One region of the Lysinibacillus sp. RC79 genome, then DNA from elsewhere that is predicted to be linked to it. Evidence: riboswitches for the same ligand, from Rfam matches in the RefSeq annotation. Region 1 holds a riboswitch; the other holds the start of a gene.
The links. Region 1 has a riboswitch for FMN ahead of ribE (riboflavin synthase). Riboswitches for the same ligand answer to the same signal wherever they lie in the genome.
Positions count from the first base shown of each region.

Region 2: another riboswitch for FMN. It lies ahead of ABH968_RS17685 (ECF transporter S component); the one in region 1 lies ahead of ribE (riboflavin synthase).

Region 1 is NZ_JBGCCD010000045.1:32,733-37,172, forward strand. Features, by position in the region: gene ABH968_RS25850 (ABC-F family ATP-binding cassette domain-containing protein) at 1-683, shown strand, start outside; gene ABH968_RS25855 (SDR family NAD(P)-dependent oxidoreductase) at 776-1,531, shown strand; FMN riboswitch at 1,924-2,049, shown strand; FMN riboswitch at 2,173-2,298, shown strand; gene ribE (riboflavin synthase) at 2,440-3,078, shown strand; partial or broken gene ribB (3,4-dihydroxy-2-butanone-4-phosphate synthase) at 3,108-3,701, shown strand; gene ribH (6,7-dimethyl-8-ribityllumazine synthase) at 3,755-4,222, shown strand; gene ABH968_RS25875 (spore germination protein) at 4,406-4,440, shown strand, end outside.
Region 2 is NZ_JBGCCD010000020.1:16,471-20,910, forward strand. Features, by position in the region: gene ABH968_RS17675 (STAS domain-containing protein) at 1-363, shown strand, start outside; gene ABH968_RS17680 (sodium-dependent transporter) at 434-1,780, opposite strand; gene ABH968_RS17685 (ECF transporter S component) at 1,934-2,521, opposite strand; FMN riboswitch at 2,742-2,939, opposite strand; gene ABH968_RS17690 (RNA polymerase subunit sigma) at 3,256-4,440, opposite strand, start outside.

The sequences.
Region 1 (4,440 bases):
CACAGATGGCATTTTCAATGGAAAAAAACTCTCATAAGGAAGTGTTAAAGGTACGAGATTTATCGGTTTCCTTTACGGTAGAATGCGAGCAACAACCGCTATTAAAAAATATTAATTTTCAGCTACATCGTGGTGATAAGGTTGCATTAATTGGTCCGAATGGTGTTGGAAAATCAACACTAATAAAGACGCTGTTAAAGGAGATTAGTCCGGATAGTGGTGTTATCACTTGGGGGAACGATGTGACGGTAGGTTACTACGATCAAGAGCAATCGAATTTACACCCAAATAACACCATTTTACATGAGGTCTGGAGTATGTACCCGCACATTGAAGAAGCTAGAGTTCGTACTGTTTTGGGGAATTTCTTATTTACTGGTGAAGAGGTCTTTAAAAAGATATCTACCCTCAGTGGAGGTGAGAGGGCACGAGTAGCTTTAACGAAACTCATATTGCAAAAAGCTAACGTGCTTATTATGGATGAGCCAACTAATCACCTTGATTTATTTAGTAAAGAAGTATTGGAACAGGCTCTTTTGAATTTTGAGGGAACACTTTTCTTTATTTCGCATGATCGATATTTTCTTAATAAGCTAGCACACAAAATGGTGGAGCTTTCTCCAACTGGCACGAGTATCTTTAACGGTAATTACGATGATTACATGAAAATGAAATTAAACTAAGGGCCATAACATGGAAAGGCAAAGAGGACCACCTATTAAGAAAATATTTGTGATTACGTAATAAAATATAAAAACGGAAAGAGGAAGAGAATATGACAAATAATCAAATTGCAGTTATTACTGGATCAGGTAGTGGAATTGGTAGAGCAACTAGTATTAAATTTGCTGAAAATGGCTATAAAGTTGTGTTAGTTGATTTTAACGAGAAAACTGGAGAAGAGACCCTTAAACTAATTCAACAAAATGGAGGTGAAGGAATTTTTGTTAAAGCGGATGTTTCCAAAGTAGAGGATGTTCAGAATTATGTACAGCAAGCGGTAAACACATATGGCTGTATAGATGTATTCTTCAATAACGCTGGCATTATTCAAAAATTCGCACCATTTACAACGGTAGAATTGGAAGAATACGATCGTCTTATGGATATCAATGTAAAAGGTATTTTTCTTGGCATGAAATATGTCATCCCAGTAATGGAAAAGCAGGGTAAAGGGTCGATTATAAATACTGCTTCATCGGCAGGTATTCGTCCAGAACACAGTATCGCTGTATACTCCGCAAGTAAACATGCAGTAATCGGTTTAACGAAAGGGGTAGCGATCGAGTATGCAAATAAAGGTATTCGTATTAATGCTGTGTGTCCAGGTGGTATCGTTACACCATTATTCCATAGTGTTGGTGAAACACTTAAAAAAACAGGATACGTACCCGAAGAAATGTCACGTGTACGTATGGGACGCCATGGTGAACCAGAAGAAGTAGCAGAAGCGGTCCTATTCTTAGCTTCAGATAAAGCAAGCTTCATGGCTGGTGCTGTTGTCTCTGTTGACGGTAGTTTGACTGTATAAATTTAACTTCTTTCAGCAATGTTTTCTGTAGCGAAAGCGTAGCGACAGGTACAGAAGTCTCCTACCTCTATAGGTGGGAGAGATGAATGCGGATTTAAGCTACTTTTCATCGAGTGTCCAAATACCTGCTGAAAGAAGTTAAAGCCTCCGGCGGATGTCACGGAATCGGAAAGGAGTTCTTTGTGCAAGCACAAAGCCGATTCCGGACGCAATTATGCCGAGGCATAATTGATTTGTCTTTGGAACAGTCACGCCTTTGGTCTTTATTAATGACCAAAGGTGGTGGCTGTTTTTATGTAGCGAATGTGAAATGAATTAGAGAAAAAAATTTTATAAACAATTATCTGGATAATAAAATAAAATAGTGTTATCGTAAGAAATAGCTAAATAAAAATATCCTTCGGGGTCGGGTGAAATTCCCAATCGGCGGTGATGAAGAAATTCAAAGTCCGTGAGCGTAAGCTGATTTGGTGCAAATCCAAAACCGACAGTTATAGTCTGGATGGGAGAAGGGTAAAAGTGTGATCTTTTTAAATTCGTTTGAGTTTATAAGGTTTATTTGAGTATGCTTTTATGTTAACTACTTCCCATCGTTTAATGGGAAGTAGTTTTTGTTTTATTTAGCTAAAAATTGAATAGCAGTAGTTCTTCGGGGTCGGGTGAAATTCCCAATCGGCGGTGATGAAGAAATTCAAAGTCCGTGAGCGCAAGCTGATTTGGTGCAAATCCAAAACCGACAGTGACAGTCTGGATGGGAGAAGAACGATGAGATGACAGCCTATGGAAAAATTTTATATCCATAAGGTTTATTTGTTGACGTCTTATGTATATGAACTCCCAAACCCCTTTAATCTAAGGGGTTTTTTGTTTGAACGGAAATTATTAAATGAATGAAAGCAGGTGAAAAAATGTTTACAGGAATTATTGAGGATATTGGTACTGTAAAAACCATGCAAAGCGATCGACAAAGTATGAAAATTACCGTTATGTCAAAGAAAATGGTAGAGGATGTAAAGCTCGGGGACAGTATAGCGGTCAATGGTGTTTGTTTAACAGTGATACATTTTAATGAACAAGAGCTAACGATGGATGTAATGCCTGAAACAGTGAGCGCAACAAATTTACAGCAGCTCGCAGTTGGAGATCCGGTAAATTTAGAGCGCGCTATGTCAGTTAATGGACGTTTCGGTGGTCATTTTGTATCCGGACATGTAGACGGGGTAGGGAAAATAGTGCGCAAGCGGCCATTAGCAAATGCAGTCTATATTGATATTGAATTATCAACGGAGTTAACGAGCTACTGTATTCCAAAGGGCTCCATCACAATTGACGGAACGAGTCTAACACTCTTTCATGTCGAGGAAAACGGTGTCACAGTATCACTGATACCCCATACTTACAAGGAAACCATTTTAGGTAAGAAGAAGATTGGTGATCTCGTCAATGTAGAAACCGATTTAGTTGGAAAATACATTTTGCATCAACTTAAGTATGGACAGGAACCACCGACCATCACAAGAGACTTCTTAGCACAAAATGGGTTTTAACCAACATATTTGAACAGGAGGTGGCGATATTGCTACATTCAATTGAAGAAGCAATAGAGGATTTAAAACAAGGTAGGATGATTGTTGTAGTAGATGACGAGGACCGAGAAAACGAAGGGGACTTACTAGCTCTTGCGGAATTTATGACACCGGAAACGGTTAACTTTATGGCGACCTATGGAAGAGGTCTTATTTGTACACCGATTTCACAGCAGCTTGCACAAAAATTAGCATTAAAGCCTATGGTTAATATTAATACAGATAATCATCAAACGGCATTTACCGTTAGTATAGATCATGTTGACACAACAACTGGAATTAGCGCCTTTGAACGGGCAATGACTATACAAAAAATGCTAGAGCCACAAGCAAAAGCTGCGGATTTTCGTAGACCGGGCCATGTATTCCCGTTAATTGCAAAGGACAATGGTGTATTAGAGCGTAGAGGACATACAGAAGCAACAATTGATTTGGCCAAGCTGTGTAATAGTATTCCTGCGGGAGTTATTTGCGAAATTATGGGCGACAATGGCAAAATGCTACGCTTTAATGACCTCGTTAAATATGCAGCGCAACATCATTTAAAAATGATTTCAATTGAAGCATTAGCAACATATCGTCGTCAACAAATAATAGAAGAAAACACAATGACATTATAAAAAAGGAGAAAAGAACAATGGGTAAAAAATTTGAAGCACAATTAATTGGTACGGATTTAAAAATAGCAGTAGTAGTAGGTCGTTTCAACGAATTTATTACAAGCAAATTATTGGACGGTGCATTAGATGGTTTAAAGCGTCATGGTGTGGATGAGAATTCTATCGATGTAGCATGGGTTCCTGGTGCATTTGAAGTTCCATTCATCGCAAAACAGTTAGCTGAAACAAAGAAATATGATGCAATTATTGGATTAGGTACAGTAATCCGTGGCTCAACAACACATTATGATTATGTATGTAATGAATCAGCAAAAGGAATTGCAAATGTGTCATTAACTACAAATGTACCTGTTATTTTTGGCATTGTTACTACTGAAAATATTGAACAAGCGATTGAACGTGCAGGGACAAAATCAGGAAATAAAGGCTATGACGCGGCAATGTCTGCTATTGAAATGGCAAATTTAAAGAAGATGATTGGATAAATCTTTCCTAATAATAGTATGGAAATTTCATAGGGAATTATTCTGAGAAAGCATTTTTAACATCAAGTATCCTTGAATATTTTTTAAAAGAATGGGGAAAATATCCGTAAGTGTATTTATGTTATTACTCATAAATGTACTAATTTGGAGCTGGATCAGTAGGAGATGAGGAATATTTCATCAATGGAACAAGAGTTAAATTTGAAATCTTTGAAGTC
Region 2 (4,440 bases), on a different contig from region 1:
GATATCGACACAAAGGCTGATTATATTTTGATTGCGTTTACTGGCGATTTAGAATACGGGATGATTGAAGAGATAAAAAAAGAGCTTCAATCATTAAGCTTGGAAACAAAGCATGGATACATTATCGATACGCACAAGGTTACAAACATTGATAGTACCGGCTTTGGCATGATCGTCAATTTCGCAAAGAAAGTATCTGTAAAAGAAAAGAAAATCGCCATTATTGTCGTCGATGATTTCATTCGCAACTTGTTTGCTATTTCGCAAGTCGATAAAGTATTCCCTATTACGAAAAGCGAAGAGAAAGCGAGACAGATCATTAAAGAAGGCTGGCTAGGTGAGCTATCACTTAGCGAATATTAACCTATTGTTGCCCCCATCATTATAAAAAAATAGGTTGCATTCCAATTAAACGGAACGCAACCTTCTCTTTTTAATATTGTAAAAGCATATTTACGAACACAACGATAATTACAAGAGGGACTACTATTAACATCAATAGATGATATGTTGAATAGAACCCCTGCCCCATTTGACTTCCTATTAATAATTCCTTCTTCACAAATTCTTTATCAACCACATACGCAATAAAGATAGCAATCAACAAGTTACCTAACGGAAGCATTAAATTAGATACTAAAAAGTCAGTTGCATCAAAAATTGTTTTTCCAAAGATTGATACGTCCGCCAATGTACTCGATGAAAGAGCTGCAGGAATCGCCGCAACAAAGACTACTACACCTAGTAGCATTGTCAATGCAGGACGAGACATACGCCCTTTCTCCATAAATGCCGCTACGATAATTTCATATAAACTGAAGGAAGAGGTTAACGTTGCAAATAAAAATAATATTAAAAACATCGCTAAGAATATTTCACCAAAGGGCATTTGGCTAAATGCTGTTGGCAGAACCATAAATAGTAAGCCTGGTCCAGACGATGGTTCTAAATTAAAAGCAAATACAACTGGGAAAATTGCCAATCCTGCTAAGAACGATACAAGCACAGTGAGAAGAACTACGGAGCCTGCAGAATTCGGTAAGCTCACATCCTTCTTTAAATATGAGCTGTACGTCACAAGACAAGAAAATCCTACCGCTAAGCCAAAGAAGGACTGCCCCAACGCTTCTAATATAGCCTTTCCAGTTATATTGGAAAAGTCCGGCCACAAGAAGAATTTAACCCCTTCCATTGCTCCATCTAATGTTAAAGCCCGCACAACAAGCACAATAAACATAATAAATAATAAAGGCATCATCCACTTATTAGCCTTTTCTATACCATTTTGCACACCAAGTGAAATGACTAGCACATTTACTAGCGTAAACAATCCTAAACCTAGTAATGTAATCCATGGTGTTCCTATAATCTTTCCAAATAGTTCACTAGGATCATTGGCAGGATCTATAACAGCCCCAGTCACACCAAGGCCACTATAGATAAAAATCCAACCTCCCACAACACTATAAAAACTTAACAATAAAAAACAACCAAGTACACCCATACGACCAACCCAAGCCCAGCCTGTTTTCGTAGGTGCAATTTTTTTATAGGCAGTCACAGCCTCAGACTGTGTACCACGACCTAAAACATATTCTGATAATAACATCGGTAAACCAATCAACAATGTAAATAGAACAAAAATAAGGAAAAACGCTCCCCCACCACTTTGTCCAGTAACATATGGAAGCTTCCAAATTGCCCCTAGTCCGATTGCAGCTCCTGCCGATGCTAAAATAAAGCCTAGTTTACTAGACCACTGACTCTTTTTTTCACTCATCTCTTCAAACTCCTCTAACATTCTAAGCTCTTCCTTATTCTACATTAAAATACTAAACCCGACTAGATTAATTCTATATGTTACTTTTGCGCAATATTATCCAACTCACATAAAAAAACCTCGAGCGTTTAACAGCTCGAGGTTTCATTCCAATTATTTTGTTAAATATATGGAACGCTGATGATCAATCCATTTACGCATTGTTGTGAATAGCAATGCCATGATGATAGTAATTAAAATACCTTTCACAATGTTAAATGGCAATATACCAGCTACGATCATTTTATATAGTGAATCACCTACAACAGGCTCCATACCTAAAAAGTAAGTGTACATAGGTAAAAATACTGCATAGTTAAGAATGCTCATTCCAACTGCCATTATGATTGTTCCAACAGCTAAACCTCCGATAAGACCTTGAACTGTTTTGACGCGATTAAAAACAAAGCTAACTGGTAGAATAAATAAAATACCTGTTGCAAAGTTCGCGATATGTCCTACCGGTACTCCCGTTGGCGTGCCTGAGAAAACCCAGTCCAACACATTTTTAAAGAATTCTACTAAAATACCGGCTACAGGTCCCATAGTGATCGCCGCTAGTAATGCTGGCATATCACTGAAGTCCACTTCCAAAAACGCTGGAAATGGCGGAATAGGGAAATTAAAAAGCATTAATAAAAACGAAATACTGCTCAGCATACCAATCGTTATAAACGATTGAAGTTTAACATTTTTCTTCATAAAAACTCTCTCCTCTTTGCTGATTCAATCTCGCAAGAAGAAAGGTTACGACCTAATCAATTATTATCATGAAAAAACCCTTATGCAAAAGAACATAAGGGAGAATAGGCATGATTAAAAAACGCCATTAATTAACTATTTTTGAGCATACGCTGTGTGAAGCCACATCGAAAAAACGCTCGTACATAGCTAAATTCATAACAATGAATGACGATCGTACCTCCATCTTCTCCCATCCAGACTTTAACTGTCGGCCTTGGAATCGCACCAAGTCAGCCATGCAAAAAATTATTTGCACAGGTCGCGGGCTGAAGAGCCTTTAGTAAATCATTCGAGCTAATATGACTTAAAGGAAATATTAGCGATTTACAACTCTATTACCGCCGGTCGGGATTTTCACCCTGCCCCGAAGATGAATCATTATTTTTTTGTTTCATAGCCTTACTATAATGAATTATTAGAGAAAAGTAAATAGCTTTGCTTAAAAAATTCCGATTAAACTTGTATGTTTTACAGATACTCGGTTAATATCCTTATAAAGTGAAACTGTAATCAGTAGAGGTTTTCCGCATCCCAATTGCTTATTAGTGTTCACCAATCAGGCAATTTATCGTTCCCTTAACTTCTTTGCTATTGGTGTTATAAAATGCCAAGAGCATTCACGCACATACAACGGCGAGAATGCTCCAAAAAAAATTATTTAAGTTAAGTTCGTCTATTTGTTGTAATGCTTTTTATGGCATATATCGTTTATTGGCTCCTACAGGCTTTGGCAAGAAATTTTTCAAATCCAATCCTTCCCAGATCTCCTGTACAACATTGTCTAGACGTATTTGTTTATCAAAGCTTGCAGCAGTGAGCATCATAGCTTCTATCAATTGAGTTGCACGAACCGCGTCTATTGTCGTTAAATCAAGCGGTTCATCAAATGTAACAATAACGCCTTCTGCTACCTCTTTCACAGTGTATGTTATATTTTCCGGTACGACAGGAAAGTATGCATCATCATTATTATTTCGCATAACAGTAAGCGCTTCTGTTACTGTGGAAAAAGTTTTACGAGAATCAGGTGATAAATATTCAGCCCCATTTTCATCTTTATATAAATAATAATTAAAATGATTTGAGCTTGTTAATGCCATGGGTTTACTTGAATCTTCTTCCTTGGCAAGCTCGCGGACTGTACCATCAGGATTTTCAAACTCAATATCTTTATACTCGGAATCTGAGAATGTATCCTGTATTGTCCCTAAATATTCGTCTGTATCTGCTGAAGCGACATCAAAGTCATTTTTCTTCGGCAATACATGGACTAGTTTATCACCCTTCTCCTTTATTTCCCCTTTATATGGATGATAGTTAGTAAAACCATTTGCTTTCTCATCAATTTGTGGCGCATACTTTTCATACATTTGTAGTGTTGTGGGCTTTTTCTTCCCAAAATCAGTAGCAACTCGTTCATTTGGAATGATATACGTCATCGGTACACTTTTCTTATCACGATTTGCCAAACCAATACGGAACACTACTGCATCTGTTAAATCTTCCTCATAAACAGATGATCGTAGTGACATGATCTGTGCACGGTCTGCTACTATGTTGGACTCCATAATTTTATCATGGTTGACAGAGCTTTTTGCTGCGCGATTATCCTGCAATGTTGAATATTGAGAAGGTTCAGGAGCATTAGCCTGGTCTATTTTTGCATCATTATGATTCATGAACATGGAGCCTGTAAGTACTGTTAAAGCGAAAACTGCTGCAACACTCATAAAGATTGGCCATTTACGAGCTTTCTTCTTTGTTGTTGCTGTCTCGGTACTTTCTTGTTGCTTATGCATACTGTGTTGTTGCTCTTGCGATGTTATTTCATCATCTATTGGTTGTTGTATAGCTTCTTGAAGATGGACATTATCCTG